Regions from separate parts of the Luteibacter sp. HAY1-4A genome, predicted to be linked through region 3. Evidence: predicted binding sites of a transcription regulator. Region 3 holds the regulator's gene; each other region holds the start of a gene.
The links. The regulator sigma-54, encoded in region 3, starts transcription at its own class of promoters, with help from an activator protein. The targets are predictions, from matches to a motif close to TGGCACGNGCNTTGC.

Region 1: the regulator sigma-54 is predicted to act here: its motif matches at 6,383-6,397, upstream of glnA (type I glutamate--ammonia ligase).
Region 2: the regulator sigma-54 is predicted to act here: its motif matches at 5,539-5,553, upstream of fliD (flagellar filament capping protein FliD).

What each region holds. Positions count from the first base shown of each region.
Region 1 is NZ_JBNDHZ010000049.1:17,103-26,549, reverse strand. It holds gene ACPYOD_RS15435 (EmrA/EmrK family multidrug efflux transporter periplasmic adaptor subunit) at 1-1,090, shown strand, start outside; gene ACPYOD_RS15430 (DHA2 family efflux MFS transporter permease subunit) at 1,094-2,641, shown strand; gene acpA (acid phosphatase) at 2,644-4,323, opposite strand; gene ACPYOD_RS15420 (family 43 glycosylhydrolase) at 4,361-6,181, opposite strand; gene glnA (type I glutamate--ammonia ligase) at 6,434-7,846, shown strand; gene ACPYOD_RS15410 (OprO/OprP family phosphate-selective porin) at 8,048-9,235, shown strand; gene ACPYOD_RS15405 (alpha/beta fold hydrolase) at 9,251-9,447, opposite strand, start outside.
Region 2 is NZ_JBNDHZ010000010.1:52,450-61,896, forward strand. It holds gene fliF (flagellar basal-body MS-ring/collar protein FliF) at 1-583, opposite strand, end outside; gene fliE (flagellar hook-basal body complex protein FliE) at 619-948, opposite strand; gene ACPYOD_RS05005 (sigma-54 dependent transcriptional regulator) at 1,018-2,436, opposite strand; gene ACPYOD_RS05010 (PilZ domain-containing protein) at 2,726-3,307, opposite strand; gene ACPYOD_RS05015 (flagellar protein FliT) at 3,337-3,630, opposite strand; gene fliS (flagellar export chaperone FliS) at 3,627-4,043, opposite strand; gene fliD (flagellar filament capping protein FliD) at 4,070-5,452, opposite strand; gene ACPYOD_RS05030 (flagellin N-terminal helical domain-containing protein) at 5,589-6,923, opposite strand; gene ACPYOD_RS05035 (flagellin N-terminal helical domain-containing protein) at 7,243-8,580, opposite strand.
Region 3 is NZ_JBNDHZ010000036.1:23,815-33,261, reverse strand. It holds gene ACPYOD_RS13190 (FadR/GntR family transcriptional regulator) at 1-637, shown strand, start outside; gene ptsP (phosphoenolpyruvate--protein phosphotransferase) at 687-2,435, opposite strand; gene ACPYOD_RS13180 (HPr family phosphocarrier protein) at 2,470-2,739, opposite strand; gene ACPYOD_RS13175 (PTS sugar transporter subunit IIA) at 2,732-3,124, opposite strand; gene rapZ (RNase adapter RapZ) at 3,167-4,048, opposite strand; gene hprK (HPr(Ser) kinase/phosphatase) at 4,071-5,021, opposite strand; gene hpf (ribosome hibernation-promoting factor, HPF/YfiA family) at 5,111-5,458, opposite strand; gene ACPYOD_RS13155 (RNA polymerase factor sigma-54) at 5,577-7,064, opposite strand; gene lptB (LPS export ABC transporter ATP-binding protein) at 7,145-7,864, opposite strand; gene lptA (lipopolysaccharide transport periplasmic protein LptA) at 7,869-8,480, opposite strand; gene lptC (LPS export ABC transporter periplasmic protein LptC) at 8,443-9,042, opposite strand; gene ACPYOD_RS13135 (KdsC family phosphatase) at 9,039-9,447, opposite strand, start outside.

The DNA.
Region 1 (9,447 bases), on a different contig from region 3:
GCTCTACCTGTTCGTGTTCTCCAAGCGGGAAACGACCGACGACGCCTACGTGAAAGGTGACATGGTCACCATTTCCTCGCGCATCGCGGGCACCGTGATCGAGGTGGCCGTGGAGGAGACCGAGCGCGTGCACCGCGGCCAGGTGCTGATCAAGCTCGATCCGGTGGACGCGCGCGTGAGCCTCATGAATGCCGAGGGCCAGCTCGCGCAGGCCGTGCGCGAAGCGCAGGCGCGTATGCAGCAGGCCAACCAGGCCGATGCCGCGATTCCGCAACGCCGCGCGCAGTACGAACAGGCGCGCGACGAATACAACCGCCGCCATCCACTGCTCGCTCGCCGCGCCGTGTCGGCCGAGGAAGTCGATACCGGAAAGCGGCAGATGCAACAGGCCCTCGCGGCATTGCAGGCGGCGGAGCGCGAGGCCGCGGCGGCGCACGCCCAGGTGGACGGCACCACGGTGGAAGATTTTCCGGCAGTGATCCAGGCACGCGCGCAGTTCCGCAACGCCTGGGTGAACAACGGACGCAATGCCATCGTGTCGCCTATCGAAGGCTATGCGGCGCGCCGGCAGGTGCAGGTGGGCCAGCGCATCCAGCCGGGGCAGGACCTGCTGACCGTCGTGCCCCTGTCCGATGTATGGGTGGACGCGAACTTCAAGGAAACCCAGCTGGAGAACATCCGTATCGGCCAGCCCGTGAAGGTCACGACGGATATGTATTCCGATGTCGAATACCACGGAAAGGTGGTGGGATTGAACGCGGGTACCGGCAGCGCGTTCTCGCTGCTGCCGGCGGAAAACGCCACGGGCAACTGGATCAAGGTGGTGCAACGCCTGCCCGTGCGCATCGCCATCGACGCGAACGAACTCGAGAAGCACCCATTGCGACTGGGGCTGTCTACCGACGTGAACGTGGATACGCATGACCGTGACGGACGCGTCCTCGCGGAAACGCCGCGGAGCAAACCCCTGGCCAGCACCGACGTATACGAGCAGGAGATGGATCGCGCGGACGAACGCGCCGAGGAGATCATCCGCGCGAACACCGTCGCGACCACACCGAAACCCGTACCGGCCAGACGCGGCGCCTGAGCGATGGCGAAGGCGCGGCAGGACAACGGCAAGCAGCCGCTCACCGGTGGCGCACTGGCCCTGCTGACGGCCGGGGTGGCGCTGGCCACCTTCATGGAGGTGCTCGACATCTCTATCGTCAACGTGTCGGTACGCACCATCGCGGGCAATCTCGGCGTCAGCAGCAACGAAGGCACCATGGCTATCAGCGCTTACTCCATGGCGAGCGCCGTGATGCAGCCGTTGACCGGTTGGATCGCCAGGCGCTTCGGCGAAGTGCGCACGTTCTCCATCTCGGTGATGCTGTTCGTGGTGTTCTCCGCGCTATGCGGCCTGTCGCAGAGCATGCCGATGCTCATCGTGTTCCGGCTGTGCCAGGGCGCGGTATCGGGGCCGATGGTGCCGCTGTCGCAGACGCTCCTGCTCAACAATTATCCCGTGGCCAAACGCCCCATCGCGCTGGCGCTCTGGGCCATGACCGTGGTGGTGGCGCCCGTGTTCGGGCCGATCCTCGGCGGCTGGATCACCGACAACTACCATTGGTCGTGGATCTTCTTCATCAATATTCCGGTGGGCATCTTCGCCATCGTCATCACCTATGCGCTGTTGCGCGACCGCGAGTCGAAGACGGCGAAGCTGCCGATCGATGCCATCGGCCTCTTCCTCCTGGCGGTGGGTGTCGGGTGCCTGCAATTCATGCTCGACAACGGCAACGACGACGACTGGTTCACGTCACGGACGATCACCGTGCTCGCGATCGTGTCGCTGGTTTGCCTCACCTTCCTCGTGGCGTGGGAGTTGATGCACAAGAGCCCCGTGGTCGACTTGCGCCTGCTAGCCAAGCGCAACTTTCTCGTGGGCGTGCTCTGCCTGTCGCTCGGCATGTTTGCCTTCTTCGGCGGCACGGTGGTCATGCCGATGTGGGTGCAGGAGGTACTCGGTTATACCGCGACCTGGGCGGGCTTCGTGGTCGCACCGATCGGACTGCTGGCCATCGTGATGTCTCCGCTGGTCGGTGCGTTCCAGAACAAGTTCGACCTTCGGCTCCTGAATACGGTGGGCTTCGCGATCTTCGCCGGGGCGTCGTTCTACATGTCGACGTTGAGCACGAATGCGCCCTATAGCGAACTGGCGTTGCCGCGCATGTGCATGGGCGCCGGCGTGGCGTTGTTCTTCGTGCCGGTGAACCAGATCATCCTGTCCGGGCTGCCCGATGAGCAAGTCGCCAGCGCGTCGGGACTCTCCAATTTCTTCCGCACCCTGGCGGGCAGCATCGCCACGGCGGTGAGCACCACGATGTATTCGCACCGTACGACGTACCACCACGCCGTGCTGGCCGAGCACGTCGGCGAGGGAAGCCGGGCGACGGGCGAATACCTCGAACGGTTCCAGGCCCTCGGCGCGCAGGGCCCGACGGCGAATGCCGCGCTGAACCGCATCGTGGACATGCAGGCCGCCACCCTGGCGGTAAACGACGTGTTCTGGCTGTTCGGTCTGATGTTCGGCGTGGCGATGATCGTGGTGTGGTTCGCGAAACCGCCCTTCGCCTCCGGCGGCGCCGGAGGCCATTAGCCTCAGGCGGTGAACTGCAGCGTTTCGGTCAGGTCGCCAGGCGCCGGGCCGCCCGCTGCCACCATCGCGTCCTCGCGCACTTTCAAGCCCGGAAGTTTCTCCAGCTTGAACCGGCGCGTGAGGAAACGCGCGATGGAGCCGGTGTCGTACACGGTGTGCTCGACGTGGCCTTTCTTCGCATACGGCGAGATCACCAGCGCCGGGACGCGCGTGCCCGGCCCCCAGCGATCGCCCTTGGGCGGTGCCACGTGGTCCCACCAGCCGCCGTTCTCGTCGAAGGTGACGATGACGAGCATGTCCTTCCAGTGCGGGCTCTTGCGCAGTGCGTGCACCACGTTCGCGATATGGCGATCGCCCGCTTCCACATCCGAGTAACCGGCGTGCATGTTGAGATCGCCCTGCGGCTTGTAGAAGCTGACCGGTGGCAACTTGCCGGCCGCGACGTCGGCGAGGAAGTGGTTGGTGGACGGCGTTTCGCCGGTGCCGCCGTCGCGCAGGTGTCGCTTGCGTGCCTCGGTGCCGGGCGCCAGCGACGCGAAATAGTTGAACGGCTGGTGGTGCGGCTGGAAGTTCGGTGTCTGCGGGAAGCTGCCATCGCTGCCATCCCCTTTGCCGTCCAGCGCCGCCTGGAAGCCGCCGCCGTACCAGGCCCAGTCCACATCCTTCGCGGAGAGCATGTCGCCAATGTGCTTGTGCGACTGCGGCGGCAGCGTGTTCGGGCTGGTCGCGTCGGCGAACAGTGGATTCTTGCGGTCGACATTGAAGCCGGGCGAGTAGGGCGGGCCGATCGTATTCACCGCCCAGAAGTCCGGCGTCAGCGTGCTGTGGTGGGCGAACTTGGGCTTGCCGTCCATCGCGCTCTTCGGCGAATCCTCGGCCATCTTCAGGCGATGGTCGGTGGGATCGCCGCTTTCGGTCACCGCGATGTTGAACTGGGCCGGGCTCTTGTCCGCGTTCGGATAGAACGGCGGTTGCGCGGCCACGAGGTACTGGTGGTTGAAGCACGAACCGCCGAAGGCACCCATGAAGAAGTTGTCGCATAGCGTGAACTGCTCGGCCAGGCGCCACAGCCGCAGGTGCACCGGCGCGCTGGCGTAGTAGCCCATGGTGAGCGCGCCGTTGTCGCCCCATGCGACGAAGCCGTCGTTCTTGCCGCCGTTGATCTGCAGTTGATTGTTGTAGAACGCGTGCACGAGGTCGCGCGTGACGAGGCCGTGCGGCAACGGCGTGGTGCCGTCGCCGGTATGCAGCGCCCACGGTGCGTTCGGCAGGCCGACGATGTCCTTCTCCAGGATCTTGTACGCCTTGTGATCGACCACCTGCTCGTGCGGCACCATGCCGCCCCAGATCGGCGGCAGTGTGTCGAGCACCTTGCCGTCGCGGTCGCGCTGGAGGTAGCGCTCCTTCGGAACGGCGCTCAGGGGCTCCTGCAATCCGGGGAACTCGCCGAAGAGGTTGTTGAAGCTGCGGTTTTCCGCGTAGATAACGACGACGTGCTGGATGTGCTTCTCGAGCAGTGCATCCATGGCCTTGCCGCCCGGCGCGGCAGAAGCCGCGGTCGTGCCGCTCGCAGCGGCATCGGGAAGCCCGCCGAGCGCAAGCAGCGCGCCCGTGGTGGCCATGCCCCCGAGCAACCGGCGCCGGCCGGTGTCGAGGGTGTCGTCGTCGTGCTTGTTCGTCATGTCGTGGATCCGATGGGGAATGTGCGGCCGCCCATCGTCATGGAACGATCTGTACGACCTGTGACAGTGGCGAGACACCTCGCTCGTCGAACGCCTCCACGGCCACGACGTAACGAACGCCCTTGTTGAGGCTACGCAGGGTAAACGAAGTGGGCTGGTCCGCAAAACGCTGGTAGGTCGAATGCAGGCGGTCGGCGGTGAGGCCCCAGCGCAGGTTGTAGCCCACCGCGCCGGGCACGGCATCCCACGAGATCGTCGCCTCCCGTTCGTCCGTTCCCCGCTTTGCCAGCACACCCTGCGGCGCCGGTGGCGGCGTGCCGTCCGCGTTGCCGAACACGCGCAGGTCGGAGATCGCAAGATGCTTCGCGCCCACGTGCTTGTGTACATAGCGAATGAAGCGCAGTTTCAGCGCCTGCTCCAGTTCGATGTACGCGTTGGGGCGGTCGCGCGTTTCCTTCGACAGGTCGGCGAGAGTGGTCCAGCGCTCGCCATCTCGCGAACCCTGCAATACGAACCGGGTAACGATGTCGGGTGCGTCGCCGTAGCGATCCGACTCGTAATCGGCGTAATTCACCTGCACGGCGCGCACGGTGGGCGTGCCGCCGAGGTCTAGCGTGAGCGTCTGTCCGGCCTCGTTCGTCGCGGCCACCCAGTACGAGCGCGGGTCTTCGTCGGTCAGCGTGGACGCCGGATGTCCGGATATCGACGAGGAAGCCGTCACCGCCTTGCGGTACGAAAGCAGCATCCACCCGGTGAAGGTGTCTTCGCCCGCGCGCAGCTTGTGGTCCGGCACGCGCTGCGGAAAATCGCCGAAGCGCGTATCGACCCACATCTGGCCGTCGTCGTGCCACCCCGCGGGGAACAGGTCGATGCGGCGCTCGAAGGTCCAGTTCACACCGAGCCATGCGGTGCCCGTGTTCCAGGCGTTGCCGTAGGCGTCCTCGAAGGTCGAGCCGTGGCCCGCCCCCGTGACGAACCCGCCGGGCTTGTACCCGACCGGGCTGTACGGCGCGTATTCGAATGGCCCGAGCGGCGTCTTCCCGACATAGACGCCCGTGGCGTACACGTTGTATTCGGTGCCCGGCCCGCCGTACTGGAAGTAGTAGCGGCCGCCGTGCTCATTCATCCACGACCCCTCGATATAGGAAGGCTTGTCGCCCATCGTGTGATCGGGCCCGAAGCGCTCCCAGCCATGGTTCGCAGGGTCGAGGTGCAGGAAAGCCCGCGGCTTTGTCGCAAAAGCAACGCGCTTTCCTTCCCCTTCGTTCGATGAAAGCTTCAGGTCGAGTTCCGCGCCGTAGAGCGGGTATTTGTACGAAGAGCCCCAGTACAGGTAGACCTTGCCGTCCTTGTCCTGGAACAGGCCGGGATCCCACGGTCCCGGCGGCAGGGCCTCGGCGTTTTCCACCGTGCCGGCTTCGTCGTACTGCGCCGCGCCCGGTACGGGCGGCAGAAGTCGCGTCCAGAACTGCCACCGTCCGCTGGCGGGGTCCGTGCTGTACATCAACGGACGGGGCGCGAAGGCGGACTGCATGAGGAACAGCTTCCCATCCGCCACCAGCGTCGCCGGTGCCACCAGCCCGGTGAACGGCCAGTGGTCGGGCTTCACGAATTCCCAGTGCACCAGGTCCCTCGACATCCAGTACCCGTCCGCCAGCGTCTGGAACATGTAGTACGCGTTGCCGAAGCGCACCACGGCCGGGTCGGCGCCCGTGCGATACGACACGCCTTGGTTCATCTGCTCGAAGTTGTAGCGGTAGTCGATGTCGATGGGGTTGGCGTAGGTGCGCTGGGCGGCATCGGCAGCGAGGGGCACCAATGCGCAAGCGGCGACAGCGACAAGGCAGGGGAAGCGCATGGTCGTTCCTGTTCAGGAAATCGCGGCATCCTGCCAGCGTAACCGCCGTTACGCCGTGCGATGGTTCCTCAACCGCGCGCCCGGCGATCCTGGTGCAAGCAGGACTTGATTGCACCATTATGGTGCTTTGGCACATGCCCGCTTCACCCGTTCTATGATGCTCCGGCTTGGCCCAGGCCGCCCCGTCGCACGTGAAGGCGCTGGCATAGCGATTGCTAACCGCATCCTGCCCCATACCCATTCGAGGTTTGTATGTCCGCCGCTTCCAAAGTGCTGAACCTGATCCAGGACGAGGAAATCGAGTTCGTCGACCTGCGCTTCGCCGATATCCTCGGCAAGCACCACCACGTCACGTTCCCCGCTCACGCCATCGACGAGGGTACGTTCGAAGACGGCAAGATGTTCGACGGCTCGTCGATCGCGGGTTGGAAGGGCATCAACGAATCCGACATGGTGCTCATGCCGGACCCGGAAACCGCGCACCTCGACCCGTTCAGCGCGCACAAGCAGCTGATCCTCCATTGCGACGTGCTCGAGCCGAGCACCATGCAGGCCTATGGCCGCGATCCGCGCTCCATCGCGAAGCGCGCCGAGGCCTACCTGAAGTCCACCGGCATCGCCGACACCGCCTTCTTCGGTCCTGAGCCCGAGTTCTTCATTTTCGACTCGGTGCGCTGGCAGAACGACATGGGCCGTGTGTTCTACGAGATCGGCTCCGAAGAAGCGGCCTGGTCGTCGCGCTACAAGTACGACGGCACCAACACCGGCCATCGCCCGGGCGTGAAGGGCGGCTATTTCCCGGTCAGCCCGGTCGACAGCCTGGGCGACCTGCGTGCCGACATGTGCAAGGTGCTGGAATCGCTGGGCCAGGTGGTGGAGGTGCACCACCATGAAGTTGCCAACGCCGGCCAGTGCGAGATCGGCACCCGCTTCAACACGCTGGTGAAGAAGGCCGACGAACTGATGACGATGAAGTACGTCATCAAGAACGTCGCCCACCAGGCCGGCAAGACGGTGACCTTCATGCCGAAGCCGATCGTCGGCGACAACGGCTCGGGCATGCACGTGCACCAGTCGCTGTCGAAGAACGGCGAGAACCTGTTCGCCGGCGACCTGTACGGCGGCCTCTCGCAGACGGCGCTGTGGTACATCGGCGGCATCTTCAAGCACGCCAAGGCCATCAACGCGTTCGCGAACTCCACCACCAACAGCTACAAGCGCCTGGTGCCGGGCTTCGAGGCACCGGTGATGCTTGCATACTCGGCGCGCAACCGTTCGGCGTCCTGCCGCATCCCGTACGTGTCCAGCCCGAAGGGCCGCCGCATCGAAATCCGCTTCCCGGACCCGATGCAGTCGGGCTACCTCACCTTCACGGTGCTGATGATGGCGGGCCTCGACGGCATCCTGAACAAGATCGACCCGGGCGCACCGGCCGACAAGGATCTCTACGACTTGCCGCCGGAAGAAGAGAAGAACATCCCGCAGGTGTGCGCCAGCCTCGACGAGGCCCTGGTAGCCCTCGACAAGGATCGCGAGTTCCTCAAGGCCGGCGGCGTGTTCACCGACGACTTCATCGACGGCTACATCGCGCTGAAGATGCAGGAAGTGACGCGCTACCGCGCAAGCACCCACCCGCTCGAGTTCCAGATGTACTACGCCATCTGACGCACGGTCATTCGGGGTGAAGGAAAAGGGGCGCTTCGGCGCCCCTTTTCTTTGGCTGGTCCCGTCGTCTTCACACATTCTTTTAAAGACATGGGCGAGCCTGCCGATGAACTGATTGCGGCATTGAGCGGATTCTCAGGCGCGCTATAGTCATTCATATCGCAAGCCGGTGCCGCCGGCTCGCTTGAGAGGGGTTTCACCGTGAAGAAGACCATCATCGGCGCGCTCGCGCTGATAGCTCCCGTGTTTGCCGCGACTGCCGGGACATCGCCCAACGATTACGACTGGCGCACAAACTGGCCCACCCATTACGTATTCGCCGATGGCACGGACATCGGCCTGTCGTTGAAGTACCAGTACGACCTCGACCGCTTCTCGCACGACGAGGGTACGTACGAAGACGCGCAGACGAACCGCCGCAAGGAGTTCGGCTTCTTCGTTCGCAAGAAGGGCGTGTACGACGGCACCGTCGTGTTCGACTTCCAGACGAAGACCTGGCTGGACGTGTTCTTCCGTATGCAAAGCAAGGCCTTGTTCGGTAACGACGTGGGCGCGTTCCGCGTCGGCTTCATGAAGACGCCGGTCGGCTTCGAAGGCAATACGAGCACGGGCAGCACGTCGTTCATGGAAACCTCGCTGCCGATGCAGGCGATCTACGCGGGTCGCCGCCTCGGCTTCGATTGGGCGCTGGCGCGCAAGGCTTACCTGGTACAACTCGGTTACTACAAGGGTGGCAACCTCCAGGGCGACCTCGACGGCCGCATGGTGGCCGCTCGCGCCGCATGGACACCCATGAACAGCCCCGGCGACGTGCTCCACCTCGGCGGTTCGTATTCGCGCGAAACGCCGGAAGGCAGCACCGACGGCCGCGGGCGCTACATGCCGCCCAGCGTGCGCCTGCGCGCGCTGCCGGAAGCGGGCCTGGCCGGGCGGCGGCTGATCGACTCCGGCGTGCTCAGCGTGGCCGAACACGTCGAACGTCGGGGGCTCGAAGGCTTATGGATCCGCGGACCCTGGTCGATGCAAGGCGAATACCTTTCCGCAAGCGTGAAGCTGAAGGACAAGCCGGCATACGACGCCCACGGCTGGTACGCATTCGGCAGCTGGGTCGTCACGGGCGAGTCACGCGCGTATAACGCCGGCAACGTGGGCGACGTGGTGCCGAAGGGGCCGTGGGGCGCACTGGAATTCGTGCTTCGCTACAGCACGCTGGATCTCGACGACGGCCCGACGTTGGGAGGCACCGAGCATGACTGGACGCTCGGTGCCAATTGGTACCTCACCAAGTTCGTGAAACTGCAAGCCAACTACGTGCGCGCCACCAGCGACCGTCGCGATCTTCGCATCGATCCGCATATCTTCCAGGTACGCGCGCAGATCATGTTGTGACGGCGCGGGCCCGTTTCAGAGCTCATCGCGGTGGGGCGGTACCGGCGTGGGTACCGCGACCGGCTCGACGATGGGAGGGGACGGCTCGCCCGGAATACTTTCCAGCGGATTGCCGAAGGTGCCGTCGCAAGCGAAGACACGCGAACCGGTCTCGGGCAACTGCCCGGTGGCAAGATAGCGCGCGGCCGTGAGTTCGATGCACGGCGAGCGCG
Region 2 (9,447 bases), on a different contig from region 3:
GGCCCTGGTCGAGTTGACGGCCGGGATACAGCGTGACGACCACCGAGGCGCTGGCGGGCTTGTTGTCGCGAATGAAGGCGGAAGGCTTGGGCAAAGCGAGATGCACGCGCGCCGCGCGCACGGACTGCAGCCCCGCGATGGTGTTCGAAAGATCGCTCTCCAGCATCGACTGGTAGCGGCTGCGCTCGGCCATGTCGCTCATGCCGAAGGGGGAATCCGATGGCGCGATGGCGTTCGCGGCGCTGCCCTGCGGGAGACCCTGGCCGGCGAGCTTCAGGCGGACACCGGCCACGTCGGCGGCGGGCACGAAGATCGAGCTGCCATCGGCACTGAGGGTGTAGGGGGTGTTGCTGGCCTGCAGCGCCTGGGTGACGGCGGCGGCGTCCTTCTGTTCCAGGCCACCGTAGAGCAGCCCGTAGTTCGGCGCGCGCGACCACATCACCGCGGCGATGCCGATGGCGACGGCCGCGGCGATGCCCGCCAGCATGAAAAGCTGACGCATCGCGGGCGTCTGCGCCAGCGACTTCAGCGACTGCATGCGCGACGCTGCGTTATCCGTAGTGGCGACGCCGTTATCTGCCATGGTTCACTCGAATCCTGTCATTGCGCGCATGTCGATCAGATCGACATGTTCATGATTTCTTTGTAGGCATCGACCATCTTGTTGCGCACTTCGGTCATGGCGCGGAACGAGAGATCGGCCTTCTGCCCCTGGATCATGACCTGGGCGAGATCGATGCCCGGGTCGCCGCGTTCGAAGGCCGAAGCCATCTTCGCCGCCTTGGCCTGCGTTTCGGCCACGCCTTCGATGGACTGCTTCAGCAGGTCGCCGAACGCGCCCTTCGCCGCCGGAGCTGCCTCGCCGACGCCACGCAGCGCGGGCATCTCGGTCTGCGCGCTGATGCGGCGCATCTGGAGCAGGAGGCTGTTGACGTCGATCGTGGTCATGACGGTTTTCCAACGCGTTATCGGGTTTGCGACACCCGATGCACGTCCTGTGCCAACGAGCGGCCGCGGTCAGCCGGCCTGCACGGTCTCGGACAGGCCGTACTTGCGAAGCTTTTCCACCAGCGTGGTGCGCTGGACGCGAAGCAGCTTGGCCGCGTGGGCAACCACGCCGTTGGCCGAGTTCAGCGCCTGGCGGATCAGGCCGATCTCGATACCGGCCAGGTGATCCTTGAGGTCCAGGCCACCCTGCGGCAGCACGGACGGGTCGCCTTCGGAGGCGTAGCCGAACGATTCCGTCACTTCCGGCTCGGCTTCCATCATGGCGATGAGCGCGGCACCGGATACTTCTTCCACCGGCAGCACGCCGCGGTACTTCTCCGGAAGGTCGGCGGCACGGACTTCGCTGTGCGGCATGAGGATGGCCATGCGCTCGACCAGGTTGGACAGTTCGCGAACGTTGCCGGGCCAGCCGTGACGGCACAGGGCGCCCATGGCGCTCGGCGAGAAACGGACCGGCGACAGCCCGCGCTGCACGAGACGCTGGTTGAACTCGGAAATGAGTGCCGGCAGGTCTTCCAGGCGCTGGCGCAGCGGCGGCATCTCCAGCGGGAACACGCTGAGGCGGTAGAACAGGTCTTCACGGAAGCTGCCGCGCTCGATGGCACCTTCGAGGTCGCGATGCGTGGCGGCGATGATGCGCACGTCGCAGCGCTGCGGGCGGTTCCCACCGACGCGCTCGAAGACGCGCTCCTGGAGCACGCGGAGCAGCTTCACCTGCATGGGCAGGCTCATGTCGCCGATTTCGTCGAGGAACAGCGTGCCGCCCTCGGCCATCTCGAAGCGGCCCTTGCGGGTGCTGATGGCGCCGGTGAACGCGCCCTTCTCGTGGCCGAAGAGTTCGCTTTCGAGCAGTTCGGCGGGAATGGCGCCGCAGTTGATGGCGACGAACGGCTTGTCGCGGCGCGGCGAACAGTCGTGAATGGTGCGGGCCACGAGTTCCTTGCCGCTGCCCGACTCGCCGAGCACCAGCACGCTGGAATCGAACGGCGCCACCTGGCGGATCAGCGCGTTCACACGCTGCATCGGACCGGACTGGCCGACGAAGCGGCGGCTGGACAGCACCGGCTCCATACGCGACTGCAAGGCGCGCAGGGCTTCGGAAAGGCGCTCGTAGCGCAGGGGCATGTCGATCAGTTCGACGTTGTTGCTGCGGGTGTCGTCGGCGATGAGCGCGGTGGCCAGTGGCGAATCCGCGGCGACCAGCATCGGGAGGCTCCGGCCGTTGCGACCCACCGCGGCCAGGTGGCCTTCCAACTCGTTCTCGTCTTCGGCCGTGCCGACATACACGCCGCGCCAGCCCTCGGTCACTTCGCCAGCCTGCATGCGGTTGGCGAGCACCGGGCGGTAGCCCAGGAAAGCGAGCGCGGAGACCACGCTTTCGGCGCGTGCGGCATCGGATTCGACGACGAGAAACTGGGAAGACTTCAACGGAAATACCTCGCTTATAGGGCGTTGGATCGAAGGGCTCGAGCGGGTCCGCGATGGAATCCCGTCGGCTTCGTTGCAAGGTATCAATCAAGGAGCGTGCCAACGCCGGAATTCCGACGCACGCCAACGGAAATTGACGTGGTGGCGCGGCGTTCGCACGTGTACGGCAAGTGGGGTGGAGGGGTCGCTGCCCTCTGGCAGGGCGTGGGCTTCGCCCGTTCGTGACGTTCGCGTCACCAATGTGACGCGGCACGCCACGCGACGTTCTTACGTCACGTGACGTAAAAGGTCACATCGCCTCGGAGGCACCCTCGGAGGGGCGCGACTGGGCCCGGGCCTCGGCCACCTGGCGCCGGTGCTGGCGGAAGACGAGGCGCTCGATACCGTCGCGAACGGCTTCGGAAAGCCCTTCGAAGCCGATGAACCCCTTGCCGTCGCTGGGGCCGGCAAGGCGTACACCCGGCAGTTCCAGCGGGAGTGCCCGGCAGGCGTCGAAGTGGAGGCGCAGCATGACGGGCTGCCCCACGGGTGGCAGGCCCGCCCAGGGCAGCACCGCGCCCGCTGCGTTGAACCGCATGGAGACGCGCGCCGGCAGGGCCGACTGCGGAAGGAGCAGCCGATTCACGATCTCCATCAATACGTTGAGCTTGGCGTCGAGACGCGCCACTTCGTGCGAGAGCGCGTTGTCGTCCTCGGCGGTGTCGGCCCGTCGCTCCATGAGCGCCGACACGGCCACCAGGACGCTGGCGTTGCGATCGTTGATGAGCGCCAGGGCTGCCGCGTCCGGCCGAGGGGCCGCCTCGCACGTGGTGTGGAAGGCCGCGTCCCAGGTTACGCGTTCGGAGAATGCCTGCCAGGCTTCGTCACCCATGCGCCCTGCCCCTGAAGAAGGTTTACCGCTCAGAACGAACTATACGCGGCCACGGCGCGGCGCACGCGTCGTGACGCGTCCCATGCCACGCCCGCTTCGTCCCGGGCTACGGACACGAGATCCTTGATGAGGCCATCGAGCAGCATGATGGACTTCAGCGATTCCAGCGTTTCCGGTGCCGGACGCATCGTGCCGCGGCGCAGGATCGGCTCGCGTTCGGCTTCCAGGGCGGTGAGGTCGTCCCAGCGGCCTTCGCTGGCGGCCGCGTGCATGGACTCGGTCAGGTCGAGCACCCGGCCAAGGTCGCACCAGGTCTCGGTCATGCCCCGGCTCCGGCGACCTGCCGGGCCTCGACGGGAATGGCCACCCAGCTGTCGCGGATCTGGCCGAGCAACCGGCTCACCTCGTCCAGTGCCTCGCTGTCGCTGTGCAGGTTGGCGTGGAGGAGACGGCGATTCATGTAGTCGTACAGTCCCTCGAGCTGGGCGACGAGTGGCGTGCCCACCTCGTGGTTCAGCGCCGCCTGCAGGGCGCCGACGATCTCGATGGCCTTCGAAATGGCCTCGCCCTTCCCTGCCACGTTGCCCGTCGCGATGCAGCCGCGCGCGAAACGCATGCGCTCCAGCGCGCCGTCCATGAGCATGGTGATCAGCCCGTGCGGATCGGCTGTTTCGACGCCACCCCCCGTGCGGACCTGCTGGTAGGCGCCTGCGCCCTGGGAATATCCGAGTGCCATGAGTGTCTTCTTTCCTGGAACTGCCGTTACTTGTTGGCCGTCAGCGCGTCGAACTGCTGCTGGAGGTAGCTGCTGGTGCCGGCGAGCTTGGTCATCATCGCGTCGAGCGCCGTGTACTGCTTGGTCAGGCGGTCGGTGTAGTCCTGCATCTGCTTGTCGAAATCGGCGGCCTGGTCCTGCAGGTCCTTCGTCTTCTGATTCAGATTGTTCGTGCGCTGGGTGAGAATGCCCGTGCTGGACGTCCAGCTGGTGATCAGCTTGTCCAGCTTCGGCGCGATGCCGCTGTCCCCGCTGAGAAGGTTCTGCGTTTCCCGGGGGTTGTCGGCCAGCACCTTGCTGAGCTTGGTGGTGTCCAGCTTGAGCGTGCCATCGACCTGGAAGGAGACACCGAGGTCGCTCAGCGAGGTCGGGCCGCTGGTGTTGCCGGTGAACTGCGACCCTAGCAGGGTCGAAACCTGGTTCTTGATCGAGTTGACCGTGGCGTCGCCGATGAGTGCGCCTACCTGCTGGTTGGTGGCGTCGTACTTGGTCAGCTGCTTATAGGTCGAGATGAAGGCGTTGTAAGAGGTCACCAGAGAGCCGAGCGCGGTGGAGACGGCGCTGGTGTCGTTGGTGATGGTGACGGTCGTGGGATTGAAGCTGAGGTCGGGGTTTTGGGTGCTGACCTTGGAAAGCGTCAGGGTCACGCCGTCGATCGCCTTCGTGACGACATTGGTCGGACTGCTGGCGGGAAGCTTGTCGATCGTGAACAAGGCGTCCTGCGCCTTGGTCGTCGGCGTATCCGTGGCCGGATCGAAATTCAGCTGGGAGAGCTTGCCATCGCCGCCGCTGGTGACGACCTTGAAAGCGTTGTCCTTGCCGGTGACCGAGGACGTGAGCACCAGGTGCGCGCCGTCGGTGCCGGTGACGATGCTGGCGGTGACGCCGGGATTGTCCTTGGACTTGTTGATGATGTCGCGGATGTTTTCCAGCGAATTTGCGCCGGAGGCGATGTCCACGCTCATCGACTTGTCGCCGATGGAGATCGTGAGGTTGCCGGTGCCGAGCGCGGCCTTGCTATCGGTGAAGGCGAGGGAGGTCGTCTTCTGCGAGGTTGCCAATTGGTTGACGACGATGTTGTAGGTGTTGGGCTGTGCGGTGCTGTCCGCGGCGGCCGAGAGCATCGACGAATCGCCCACGGAGACCTTCGTCGTCGTGAACGCCGTGCCGTCGGTGAGAGCCTTGATCGCGCTCTGCAGACTGGTCAGCGACGACGTGAAATTACCCACCGCCGAAATCTGGGTGGCGTTCGCCTGTGTATCGGCCGCGGCCTTCGCGTCGGGCGCCTTGCGCTTGTTCGCGACAAGGTTGCTGACGATCGATGCGACGTCGATGGAACTGGAACCGAGGTTGACGGGATTCGTGGCCATGAAGCTCTCCTTGAAGACGCCTCACTGCCCCGGGCGCCAATTTGTCGACGGCTGGCGCCCTTGCGAACGCCAGCCGTGACAACTAAGCAATTACCCTGCCAAGACCCGGGGTACCCGGGTCCGGCGGTTACATCTGTTACTGGAGCAGCTTCTGGACGATCTGCTGGCTCTGGTTCGCCTGGGCGAGGACCGAGACGCCGGCCTGCTGCAGGATCTGGGCCGAGGACATGTTGGCCGTTTCCTGGGCGAAATCCGCATCCGTGATGGCCGAACGCGAGGCCGTCAGGTTCTGCGAGATGTTCTGCAGGTTGGAGATCGTGGACTCGAAGCGGTTCTGCACGGCGCCGAGGTCCGAACGGAGGTCGGAGATCGACTGCAGGGCGGCGTCGACGCGGTTGATCGTGTCGTTGGCACCGTCGACCGTGGCGACGCTCGACGTGGCCAGGGTGTCCGTGGCGCTCACGGCGTCGGTGGCGGCAAAGCCGAGGGCGGTCGCTTCGGTACCGGACACGGCGATCGTCTTGGCCGAGGCGATGTTCAGCTTGCCATCGGTACCGACGTAGGCGGAGATGCCTTCGCTGGAATGCGAGTTCACGGCATCCGCGACGTCCTGGGCCGTCTTGAAGTTGCCCGTGATGTCGAACGAGGTACCGCCACCCACCGAGATCTTGAGGTCGCCGGCGGCAAGCGTCTTGCCGGCCGAGTTATCAGTCACGTCGATCGACGTGGCCGTCGTGGCGTTGTTGGCAACCGTGAAATCGCTGCCCAGCTGCGCCTTCAGGAAGGAGACCGCATCCGCCTGGGTGGCGCCCGTGTAGGTGCCCCAGTCGACGCTCTTGCTGCCGTACGTGACCACGCCCTTGGCGGAGGCATTGGCGGCCGTCCAGTCGGTGGCCACGGCTTCGGTGGTGGTCGTACCGAGCTTGCCGCTCAGGTCGACCGAGTCCGTCGCCAGCTGGCCGATCTGGTTGGCCTTCACGCCCTTGTCGAGGCCGACGGTGATGACTTCACCGACGTTGGCGCCAACCTGGAAGCTGAGGTTCTTCGACGAACCGTCGAGGACCTTCATGCCGTTGAAGTTGGTCTGCGTGGCGATACGGGTCACTTCCGACAGACGCTGCTGCACTTCGGCGTCCAGAGCGGCGCGGTCGCTGGAGGAGTTCGACGCGTTGGTCGACTGCACGGCCAGTTCGCGGATGCGCTGCAGGTTGTTCGTGACTTCGTCCAGCGCCGACTCGGTGGTCTGCGAGAGCGAGATACCGTCGTTGGCGTTGCGGACAGCCTGGGTCAGGCCGTTGATCTGGGTGGTGAAGCGGGTCGAAATGGCGAGGCCGGCGGCGTCGTCCTTCGCGCTGTTGATGCGGTTACCCGACGACAGACGCTCGATCGCCGACGACAGCTTCGTCTGCGAGGTGCTCAGGTTACGCTGAGCATTCAGCGACATGATGTTGGTGTTGATGGTCAGAGCCATGGGATTTGATCCTTTGTAAGCGGAACCGAATTGCCGGAGGTTGTGCGGCGTTGTCCGGCGGGGTTCCGTTAGGGAAGCCTTCCGCCTCGGAGAGGTTTACGGCACGCCGGGGAGAAACTTGAGGACTTTTTCTTCCTGTCAACAACTTTCTTGATCAGGGCCTGTAGGCGCGGTGCCCGTGGCTCTGTCGGGAAAGTTATCGGCCGCATCCGGACGGGGTTTAGGCCCAATTTCACATTTCCCTGGGAAGGCGCCGCGGACGAGAAAAGGGAGCCTTTCGGCTCCCTTTCGCGCGTCGCGGCCCAGCGAAAAATTCGGCTCACTCGAGAAGTTTGAGAACCAACTGCTGCGATGCGTTGGCCTGCGCCAGCACGGACATGCCCGACTGCTGGAGGATCATCGCCATGGTCTTCTCCGCGCTCTCCTCGGCCATGTCGGCTTCCCGGATCGCCGTACGCGATTCCGTCAGGTTCCCGCGAATATTGTCGAGGTTGCGGATGGTCGATTCGAGTCGGTTCTGCACGGCGCCAAGCTTCGACCGCGTGGCGCTGACTGTGTCCAGCGTCGAGTCGATGCGCGCGATCAGCGTCTGTGCATCGTCCCTCGTGAGCACCGAACCTTCGGCGAGCGAAGCGGACATATCCAGATCGTAGTTCGCGGCGAAACCCAGCTTCGTCGCCTCGGCGCCCGACACCGTGAGGGCCGAGCGGGCATTGAAGTGGAGCGTGCCGTCCTCGGCCACATATGCGGACAGCCCCGCCTTGGACCCCGCGTTCAATACATCGGCTACCTGCTGCACGCTGCGAAACGAGCCGACCACCTTCACTTGCTCACCGTCGGCATTGGTGAAGCTGAGGTCGCCCTCCTTGAGTTCGAGCCGCCGGTCGTCGATCTTTTCGATCTGGAGGTCCTCGCCCTTGAGGGTCACCTTGAAACCGTCCCCCAACTGCACTTGAAGGAAGTTCCTGGCGTCCTGCGCCTTGCTCCCCGAATAGCCCGACCAGTCCACGTCGACGCCGAAGTAGGGCTTCGTACCGAGTCCCTTGCCGTTGTCGGCGGCCCAGCCCCCAGGCGAGGCCTGCGACTGCATTTGCTTGCCGGCACCGAGGACCGACGAAAGGTCGACCACGCCACTTGCCACGTAACCTACCTGGTCGGCGCGCATTCCCTGATCGATATGCATCTCGATGGTGTCGCCGACGTTGGCACCCACCTGGAAAGAGAGCCTGGCGCCGCTGCCGTCAAGCACCTTCATACCGTTGAAGTTCGTCTGCGTCGCGATACGCGTGATCTCGGCCAACCGCTCCTTCACTTCCTCGTTCAGCGCCCGGCGGTCGTTGGCGGAATTAGAGCCATTGAGCGACTGCAACGCCAGTTGACGGATGCGCTGGAGGTTGTCGGTCATTTCGTCCAGGGCGCCTTCGCTGGTCTGCGCCAGCGATATCCCATTGCTCGCGTTGCGCCGGCCCTGCGCAAGTCCATTGATCTGCGTGGTAAAACGCGTCGATATCGCCAGCCCCGCCGCATCGTCCTTCGCGCTGTTGATCCGCATACCGGAACCCAACCTCTGATAGCTCGTGGCGAGCCGGCCCTGGGTTAGCCCAAGGGACCGCTGCGCGTTGAACGACGCCATGTTGGTATTGATGTGAAACGCCATGTCGATTTCTTCCCTTCTCTCTTGGCGAACACGCCGAAAAACGCGACGGCGCTGCGTGTCCGCGGCTATGTGATTTGCCGTAAGAGGTGATCGACCGGAAGCTGATGCATTTTTGACAGTACGAACTGGAAATCGCGTAGGCGCCGCCATTGGTTGAACGCAGGCGTTCACCCGCAGAATCGCAGCTACACGACGATCAGAAGCGATCTACATACGCCCTATTTCCTCTGCGTAATGCTTTGCCAGTCCGTGGATACCACGGACTCAACCATTCGAGGAAATTTCATGAATATTCGCTCGACACGCAAGGTTATCGCGACCATGGCTTGCCTGCTTGCCATCGGCAGCGCAGCAGCGGACGTCAAACAACACACTCGCACCTCCGAAGAGGAATGGGATTATGAGGTTACCGCTAAGGCAGTGACCTGGACTGTAGAAGCCCACTCAAGAGGAGGATTCTCGCTTCGCATTCCCGAAGCTGATCCCTCTTGCCCTGGAAAGCGCCTAAGGACCCCAGCGGGTTACAACGGACCAGTCACCTCCCTCTTCAACATCTTTTTCACAGCAAGGTCCATGGATGCGGAACTAGCCGTTAGGTATCGTAAGGCTATACGTCAAACGTATGAACCAAGATGCGAAATCCATAGCTTCGCCATAAACGGCAACCCTCCGATTTCAGACGACTGACTTTTCATCGGGAAACGCTGCAGCCATAGGCTCTCACGGGTTCGTGCTCGCCCATCCCGGCACAACAGTGATAGGAGAGGTGTCGGGCCGTGGTCCTCTGAGCGAGTTCGTTCGCTTTGCGAACGCTGTTTGAGCGCAGAGGGCCACGGCCCGGCGCCTCAGTGCCTGACGTTGCGGCGT
Region 3 (9,447 bases):
GGTGCGGCCAGGAGAGGTGTTTCCACGCGAGGAGACCCTGGCCGGAAGTCTCCGTGTAAGCCGCACGGCATTGCGCGAGGCATTGAAGGTGCTGTCGGCGAAGGGACTGATCGAATCGCGCGCCGGAGTAGGCGCACGCGTGATGGAAGAACAGTACTGGAACCAGCTGGATCCGGATGTGCTGGCCTGGCGTTGCGCCTCGATGCCCACGGACGACTTCATCCATAAGCTGGTGCAGATGCGCAAGATCATCGAACCCGCTGCGGCGGCCGCCGCGGCCGGTCATCGCAGCGACCAGCAACTCGCGAGCATCGAAACGGCGCTGGGACTCATGGAGGCATCGACGACGCTCGACGAATGGGCCGATGCCGACCTGCAGTTCCACGACGCCGTGCTCCGCGCCACGGGCAACGAGCTGCTTTCGTCGCTGTTCAGCGTGATCGAAACGGCACTCGGCACGTTCTTCGTGCTATCGGCTCGTACCGCGGCGAACTTCAAGTATTCGCTGCCCTATCACCAGCAAGTGTTCCAGGCGATCCGCGATGGGGATCCGACGACGGCGAGCGGCGCCATGCTCGCGATGATCGCGGACTCGGAGAAGAACCTTCAGCCGCAGGTCGTGCGGCCCGCGTCATGACCTGGTAACCGCCACGACGGGAAGCGCGCTTCCTGTCGCGGCGCTTGCGTCAGGAGCAGCCGCCTTGCCTCGCCACCACTTCCAGCAGGCGTGCTTCCACTTCGTCCCTTGTGTGGGCGCGGAACAAGCGCGGCGCGGCGCGGCGGAGGGCAGCGCAGTCCAGGATGGTGAGGCGGTCGCGCACCTGGAGCAGTTGGCCCGGGTGCATGCTGAACTCTTCCAGGCCCATGGCGAGGAGCAGCGCGGTGAACTGTGTGTCCCCGGCGATTTCGCCGCACAGGCTCACGGGCTTCTTCGCGCGCCGCGCGCTCGCGATCACGTGCGCGATCAGGCGCAGGAACGGCGGTTGCAGCGGGTCGTAGATGCCTTCGAGGGCATCGTTGTTGCGATCCGCGGCCAGCACGTATTGCGCGAGGTCGTTCGTGCCGATGGCCAGGAAGTCCGCCTTCGCCAGGATCGACGTGACGCCGATCGCCGCGGCGGGCACTTCGATCATGGCCCCGACATCCAGGCGCTCCGGAAGCTCCTGCCCCTGCCGTGCGAGGTCTTCGCGCGCTTTCTTGATGAGCGTGCGCACGGCAGCGAGTTCGCCGATATGCGTGACCATCGGGACCAGGATGCGTACCGGCCCGTAGCAGGCCGCACGCAAGATGGCGCGCAGCTGCACGCTGAAGATGTCCGGGTAGCGCAGGGACAGGCGGATGCCCCGCACACCCAACGCCGGATTGTCCTCGCCTCTTAAAGCAAGCCCCGCGGCGTCCGCCTTGTCGGCACCGAGGTCCAGCGTGCGGATGGTGACCGGCAGGCCGCCCATGCCGAGCACGACATCGCGGTAGGCCGCGAACTGCTCGTCTTCCGAGGGCAGGCCGCGCTGGCGCAGGAACAGGAATTCGGAGCGATAGAGGCCGATGCCGTCGGCACCGCGCGAGCGGGCGAGGGTGACGTCGCCCGCGAGTTCGGCGTTGGCGTAAAGGCGCACGTGCGCACCGTCGCGCGTGAGCGTGGGTGCGGTGGCAAGCGCGGCCAGGCGGCGGCCTTCGGCGGCGGCCTGGCGCTGCCATTGGCGGTAGCGGGCAAGGTCCTGCGCCGTGGGATGCACGATGACTTCGCCGTGCTCCGCGTCGATCAGCACGAGGTCTTCGTCGTTCACGGTGGCGAGCGCATCGCGCGTGCCCACCAGCATCGGGATATTGAAGCTGCGCGCGAGGATGGCGCTGTGCGAATAGATGCTGCCGGCGCTGGCGATGACGCCGAGCATGCCCTGGCCTGCCATGCCCGCCATGTCGGCCGGGGCGATGGTGTCGCTGACGACGATCTCGCCCACGCGGGAGGCGAGCTTGCGCTCCTCGCGGCTGGATTGCTGGTTCAGCGCCGACATGACGCGGCCGATGACCTGGTCGATGTCCTCGCCGCGGCTCTTCAGGTACGGGTCGTTCATCGCGTCGAAGACGGCGGCGAGACGGTCGCGTTGCATCTTCAGCGCGGCGCTTGCCGTGTAATGGCCGACGGCCACGAGGTCGTCCAGGCCGCGCAGGAGTTCCTCGTCGTCGAGGAGGAGGCTGTGCGCGTCGATGAAATCGCCCACTTCGCGGGCGAGCGCGCCGTGCAGCTTGCCGCGCAGTTCGTGCAGTTCGGTGCGTGCGGAATCGATGGCCTTGTGCAGGCGTTCGATTTCGGCGCCAACTTCGGCGTCTTCGAGCATCCGCATGTCGACCGCGAGCAAGCTCGGCTGGACCAGGCGCGCCCGTCCGAGGGCCATGCCCCTGGCGGCGGGTGTTCCGGTCAGCACCACTCTCATAGAGGCTCCCTTCGCGGCTGGCGGGTCGTCATGGTCAGGCGCCTTCGTCGAACTTGCGCTCGAAGAGGTCAACGACGGCATTGACGGCGGTCTCTTCGTCGGAGCCTTCGGCACGGATCGTCAGGGCGGTGCCCATGCCCGCGGCCAGCATCATCACGCCCATGATGCTCTGCGCATTGACCTCGCGGCCCTTGCTGATGAGCCAGACCGTCGACTTGAACCCCGCGACCAGTTGCACGAGCTTGGCCGATGCGCGTGCATGCAGGCCGAGCCGGTTCGATACCACGATGTCACGTTCAAGCATGGTCGATGAAGATCCCTCCGCGACCGCCGCTGGCTGCGATTTCAGCCAGTTCGGGAAGCGATTTTTCCGAATAGTTGAGAACGCGCAGCAGCATCGGCAGGTTGAGGCCCGACACGCAGCGCAGGTGCACGCCGAGTTCACTCAGCGACAGGCCGATATTGCAGGGCGTGGCGCCGTAGAGGTCGGCTAGCACCAGCACGCCTTCGCCATGGTCCAGTTCGCGGGCATGGCGCGCCGTGAGCGTGCGCATGACGTCCGGGTCGGCGCTGGGCGGTACTTCGACGGCGTCGACGTCCAGCGGGAGTTTCGGCATGACGTGTTTCGCGGCGGAGATGAGCGCCTTGCCGACGGCCTCGTGGGTCATGAGGAGCACGCCGACGGTCATGGCCCGGTCTTTCGCTGTGGCTGGAGGGATCCGTGGGTCATGTCACTCGAGTTCGCGATGGAAGGTAAGAACGTTGCCGCGTTCCGAGCGGAAATGCTGGGCCAGCTTCTCGACCAGGTAGACCGAGCGATGGCGTCCGCCGGTGCAGCCGATCGAGACGGTGACGTAGCTGCGGTCCTCGCCGTCGAAGCGCGGTAGCCAGGTATCGAGCCACTTCGCGACGTCGTCATAGTACTCGCCCACGAGCGGGTTCGCGTCGAGGAACTCCCGCACCGGGAGGTCCTTGCCGGAGAACGGCCGCAGGCGGGGATCCCAGTGCGGGTTCGGGAGGCAGCGGGCGTCGAAGACGAAATCGGCGTCCGAAGGCAGGCCCCGGCGGTACGCGAAGGATTCGAACAACAGGGTGGTGCCGTCCGACGCCGCGGCGTAGCCGGTGGCGAAAAGGCGGCGCAACTGGTGCACGTTCAGGTCGCTGGAATCGATGACCTTTTCCGCGATGGACACCAGGGGGCGCAGCAGCTTCCGCTCTTGCGCGATGGAATCGGCCAGCGACAGCTTCTCCGCCGCCAGCGGGTGGCGCCGGCGCGTCTCCGAGTAGCGCTTGATGAGCACGTCGTCGCGGCTGTCGAGGAAGATCAGGTGCACGTGCACCCCGGCCGTGGACAGCTCGGACAACACGTGCGGCATGCGGGCCAGGTCGATGCGGCGGTTGCGCACGTCCACGCCCACGGCGATGCGCCGGCGCGGGCCGTGTTCGCCCTGGCTCACCGCGGCGACCAGTTGCGGGATGAGCTCCGCGGGCATGTTGTCCACGCAGTAGAACTCGAGGTCTTCCAGGGCGCGCAGGGCCACGGTCTTGCCGCCACCGGACATGCCGGTGAGCACGACGAGGTGGATGGCGTCGGGTTCGACGATGGGGCTCATGACTTCGTCGATCACGGGGATGTCACCATGGGGAGAAGCGGCGCATCTGGTGCGCCTGGCGGTCGATGAAGGTCTGCGCGGGGTCGATGCCCTTGCTCTTCAGCACGTGGTTGCGCACGGCGGCCTCGACCAGCACCGCGAGGTTGCGGCCTGGCGCCACGGGAATGGTGATCTTGGGTACGTCGACATCGAGCACGTTGCGCCGGCTGACGTCGCCGGTGAGCCGGGTCATGGCGTCGCCTTCCTCGCCGATCTGCAGCGGCTTCAGGTGCACCACGAGGCGCAGGTATTTCGACGGCTTCACGGCCGTGTGACCGAACATCTCGCGAATGTTGAGCACCCCCAGGCCACGCACTTCCAGCAGGTCCTGGAGGAGTTCCGGGCAGGCGCCGTCGATGACGTCAGGCGCGATCAGGGTGAATTCGGTGGCGTCGTCGGCCACGAGCCGGTGGCCTCGGCTGATCAGTTCGAGGGCAAGCTCGCTCTTGCCGGAGCCGGGCTCGCCGGTGATCAGCACCCCGATGGAAAACACCTCGAGGAACACCCCGTGCAGGGTGACCCGCGGCGCCAGGGTGCGGGCCAGGTGGTATTGCAGGTAGGTGAGGAGCTCGTGCCCGCGCTTGGTGCTTTGCCACAGCGGCGTGTCCGTTTCCTCGGCCACCTCGCGGAGGTCGGACGGAATGGACTGGTCCTTCGTGACGATCAGCGCCGCCGGCTGGTAGGCGGCGATCTTGTGGATGGCCTCCCAGCGCTGGCGCGAATCGAGGCCGTCGAGGAAATTCAGCTCCTCCGTACCGATGATCTGCACCTTGTTGGGGTAGATCACGTTGAGGTAGCCGACCAGCGAGGGGCGCCGGCTCTGCTTCGCATTGGGCTCGAGCACGCGCGATTCGCCGCGCATGCCGGCGGCCCAGCGCAAGGCCATGCGCTCGTGTACCCCGTCGAAGAGTTGTCTGGCGGTCAGCCGCTCCACGCTCTTGGTCCCTTGGGAAGAAAAGGCCGGCGCGTGGGGCGCGCCGGCCTGGGTCCTATTGTGCCATCAAGGGCGGCCGGGCTGCCGGGTCAGCCGGCGATGCGGGACTCCCGGCCCTCGCTGTTGTGGTGGTCCTTGAGCTTTTCCTTATGCTTCCGGAGCTGGTCGGCCAGCTTGGCGATCATGGCGTCGATCGCGGTGTACATGGTGTCGTTCTTGTTGTCGTCTTCCAGCCGCGCGATGCCGTCCGCATGCAGCCGGGTGCCCGAGCAGTGCAGGGTGCCACCCGCCTTGTGCTCGGCCTTGTCGACGGAAAGGACGACGTCGAGGGCCGTGATGTTGTCGAAAAGGCGTTCGAAGCGGCCGATCTGTTGTTCAACACGCTCGCGCAGGGCGGGGGTGATCTGGATGTGCTGGCCGCTGATCTGGATTTGCATGACGCCTCCTTCTTGCTGAGGGTGCCGCCGTGAGGCGGCGAGATCGGAGCGACGGAGCGTCGCTCCTTTAGCTTGAACCGATTGGACCGTGCGCCTCCGATGGGGTTCCTTCGCGCCGTCAGTTGGCGCGGACGCGTTCGCTGGAGCTGGGAATGCGCATCGCTTCGCGGTACTTGGCCACGGTACGTCGTGCCACCTGAATACCGCGTCGATGCAGTTCTTCCGCCAGCGCCTGGTCGGAAAGGGGCCGGCGCGCGTCTTCCGACGTGATGAGTTTGCGAATCATGGCCTGGATGGCCGTGGCGGACGCCGTGCCGCCGTCTTCCGTGGCCACGCCGCTCGAGAAGAAATGCTTCAGTTCGAAGGTGCCGCGGGGCGTATGCATGTACTTGCGCGTGGTCACGCGCGAAATGGTGGATTCGTGCATGCCGACTTCCTCCGCCACTTCACGCAGAACCAACGGATGCATGGCCTCTGGGCCGTAGTCGAGGAAGGCGCTTTGCCGCCGCACGATGACGTCGGCGACTTTTTGCAGGGTTTCCGCTCGTGACTGCAGGCTCTTCAGCAGCCAGCGGGCCTCCTGCAACTGGCCTTTCATCCAGGTGGCGTCTTCGCCGCGCGCGCGGGCGATGAGGTTGCAGTAGTGCTGGTTCAGGCCCAGCCGCGGCTGGGCGTCGGGATTGAGGCTGACCTGCCAGCGGCCGTTCTCGCGGCGAGCGTAGACGTCGGGCGCCACGTATTCAACGGGTGTGGCGTCGAGCGCCGCACCGGGGCGCGGATCGAGGCTGCGAATGAGCGCGGCGGCTGCGGCCACGTGCTCTTCCGCCGCCTTGAGCCGGCGCGCGATCTTGGCAACGTCGTTCCGCGCCAGCAGTTCGAGTTCCTCGTTCACTATGCGGATGGCGAGTTCGCGATGCGGCGTGTCGAGCGAGAACTGCGAAAGCTGGCAGAACAGGCAGTCGCGAAGATCGAGGCTGGCGACGCCCGTGGGATCGAAGCGCTGCACACGCTGGCGCACCGCGTCGATCTCGTCGGGGGTGGCCGCCATGCCGGCTGGCAGCGCGGCTTCCACCGCGGCCACACCGTCGCGGAGGTAACCGTCTTCGTCCAGTGCATGGATGATCGCGGTGGCGATCGCGTGCTCGCGCGGCGAGAACTGGGAAAGGTTGAGTTGCCACTCCAGGTGTTGCTGGAGGTTTTCCGGCGCCGCGTTCTGCGGCTCGAAACCGTCCTCGTCCGTGCCGCCCGCGCGGGAGGCGCTGCCGCCGTACTCGCTCGGGTCGCCCTGGAAACGGTCGTCCTCCCACTCGGGAGCCAGTTCCTCCGACGGTGTCGCGGTGGATTCGTCGTCTTCCTTCGAGGACTTGGCGGGCAATTCCTCGCGGGACGGGAATTCCGCGGCTTCGAAACCGTCCTCGTCGGCGGCGTCGGCATCGGACTCCGATTCGGCATCTTCGGCGAACTCCAGCAACGGGTTGCTTTCCGCGATCTGGCGGAGTTCGGCCTCAAGCTCCAGCTGCGACAATTGCAGCAGGCGGATGGCCTGTTGCAGTTGCGGCGTCAGCGTGAGCTGCTGATGGAGGCGAAACTGGAGTGCGGGTTTCATGCCTTCGACGCTTGGGGTTTACGATCCATCCTAACCCCTGGAAGTGGTCCAGGCCAGCGGTCCACCGCCCCGGCCGCGCGTCATATCCTGAATTCACGGCCCAGGTACACCTCGCGCACCTTTTCGTCCGCCAGGATGTGCTGGGGCGTGCCCCGCGAAAGTACCTCGCCGTCGTTCAGGATGTAGGCGCGGTCGCAGATGCCCAGGGTTTCGCGCACGTTGTGGTCGGTGATCAGCACGCCGATGCCGCGCTCCTTCAGGTGCCTGACGATGCGCTGGATCTCGCCGACCGAAATCGGATCGACACCGGCGAAGGGCTCGTCGAGCAGCATGTAGCGCGGGCGGGCGGCCAGGGCACGGGCGATCTCGACGCGGCGCCGTTCGCCACCCGAAAGGCTGATGCCCTTCTGTTCGGCGATGTGCGCGATTTTGAGTTCGTCCAGCAGGCTTTCCAGCTCGTCCTCGCGCTGCTTCTGGGTCATGTTGTCGCGCAGTTCGAGCACGGCCAGGATGTTGTCGGCCACGCTGAGCCGGCGGAACACGGACGCTTCCTGCGGCAGGTAGCCGATGCCGAGCTTCGCACGCGAATGCATGGGCAGGCCGGTGATGTCCTGCTGGTCGAGCTTGATCGACCCCGCGTCGGCCTGGATCAGGCCCACCACCATGTAGAAACAGGTGGTCTTGCCGGCGCCATTAGGGCCGAGCAGCCCGACCACCTCGCCTTCGCGGATGGAAAAGGCGAAATCGCGGACTACCTGGCGCGCGCGGAAGCGCTTCTGCAGGCCTTGGGCTGAGAGCATCGGATCAGGGCTTCTTGGTGTCGGTGGCCGGCTTCGCGTCGTCCGCCGGCTTCGCCGGAGCGGTGGCGGGCGAGCCGGGCGGCTTGTTCTTCGGCTGGAAGGTCATGTGCACGGGGGCGCCGCCGCTGCTCTCGCCCGTCATCGTGCTGTCCTTGGTGTTGTACGTGAGCTTGTCGCCCTGGGCGCTGCCCTTGGCCGGCTGGTTCACGAGGGCATTGCCGGTGAGGACGGCGAAGTCCTGGTCGATCTTGTAATCGATGTTGCTCGCCCGGCCGTCCATGGGCTGGTCCTGGTCGTCGAGCTGGTGGATGGTGGCGGGAGCGCCGTCCACGACGACGCGGGTGAGCTGGTTGTCTTTATCCAGGTAGCCGGTGGCCTTGCTGCCGGTGATCTTCAGCGTGCCCTGGGTGAGCACGACGTTCGTGGTCCAGATGACCTTGCCCGGCTGGCCGTTCTGCGGCGCCTGCGTGCCGTCGAACGACTTCGAGGTGACATCCGCGGGCTGGTTGCGGTCGGACTGTTTCGCAGAGACGGTCGCGCTCGCCAGGAGCGCCATGCCGAGCGCCGCGATGACGGCCTTAGCGCTTGCGCGGCTGGTAGACAGTGTGGACTGCATCGAGGAGCTCCAGGTGCTTGGTGTCGAGATTGGCGCGCATGCCAACGCCTTGCATTGTAGATGTTCCCTGCACGATCCGGGCCGCTTCCGCGGTTTCCAGGCGGTTCTCCTTGGGCCAGGCGGTGACTTCCGATGTATCGATGCTGGCCGGCGGGTTGGTCTGGAAAGCCACGCGGTCCATGTGGACCTTGCCCTGCAGCTTGAGCAGGCTGCCGTCCTTGTTCACCCACCCGTACTGGGAATGGCCCGTCCACGGCGGCACGTTCGTCTCCTTGGTGGAGGGCAGCACGAAATCGGGCGCGTTGATGTACAGCGATTCGTCGCCTTCCCGCCGTTCCAGGTGCGGGGCCACCAGCTTGAAAGCCGGCTTGCCTTCCTCGTTGTACGAGTCGAGGTCGAAGTTGGTCAGCACGTAGCCGGAGCGCGGCGGGCCGACGAAGTCCTGCACCTTCTTCTCGGGCGCCGTCCAGTAATAGAGAAGCACGCTGACGCCGAGGACGGCCGCCAGGATGGCGGTCACGCCGCCCGCGCCGCGATCCTTGAAGAGGTTGAACACGCTCACAGCCAGCGATCCCTTTCGGCTTCCGCCTTGCCCTGCGCGGCGAGGATCATGTCCGCCACCTCGCGCGCGGCGCCGTAGCCGCCGATGAGGCGCGTGCGCCAATGGGCGCGTTCCGCCACCCAGGGATGGGCATTCGCCGTGGCGACGGCCAGGCCGGCAATGCCCATGGCCGGCAGGTCGGGCAGGTCGTCGCCCACGAACGCGGCTTGCTCCGGCGCGAGCCCGAGCGCATCGAGCAGGCCGGTGAGGCAGGCGCGCTTGTCCTTCTGGCCCTGGTAGACGTGGGCGATGCCGAGTTCCTCGGCGCGCAGCGCCACGGGATGGCTGATGCGTGCCGTGATGATCCCGACCGTGACCCCGTTTCGCTGCAAAGCCTTGAGGCCGAGCCCGTCGTGCACGTGGAAG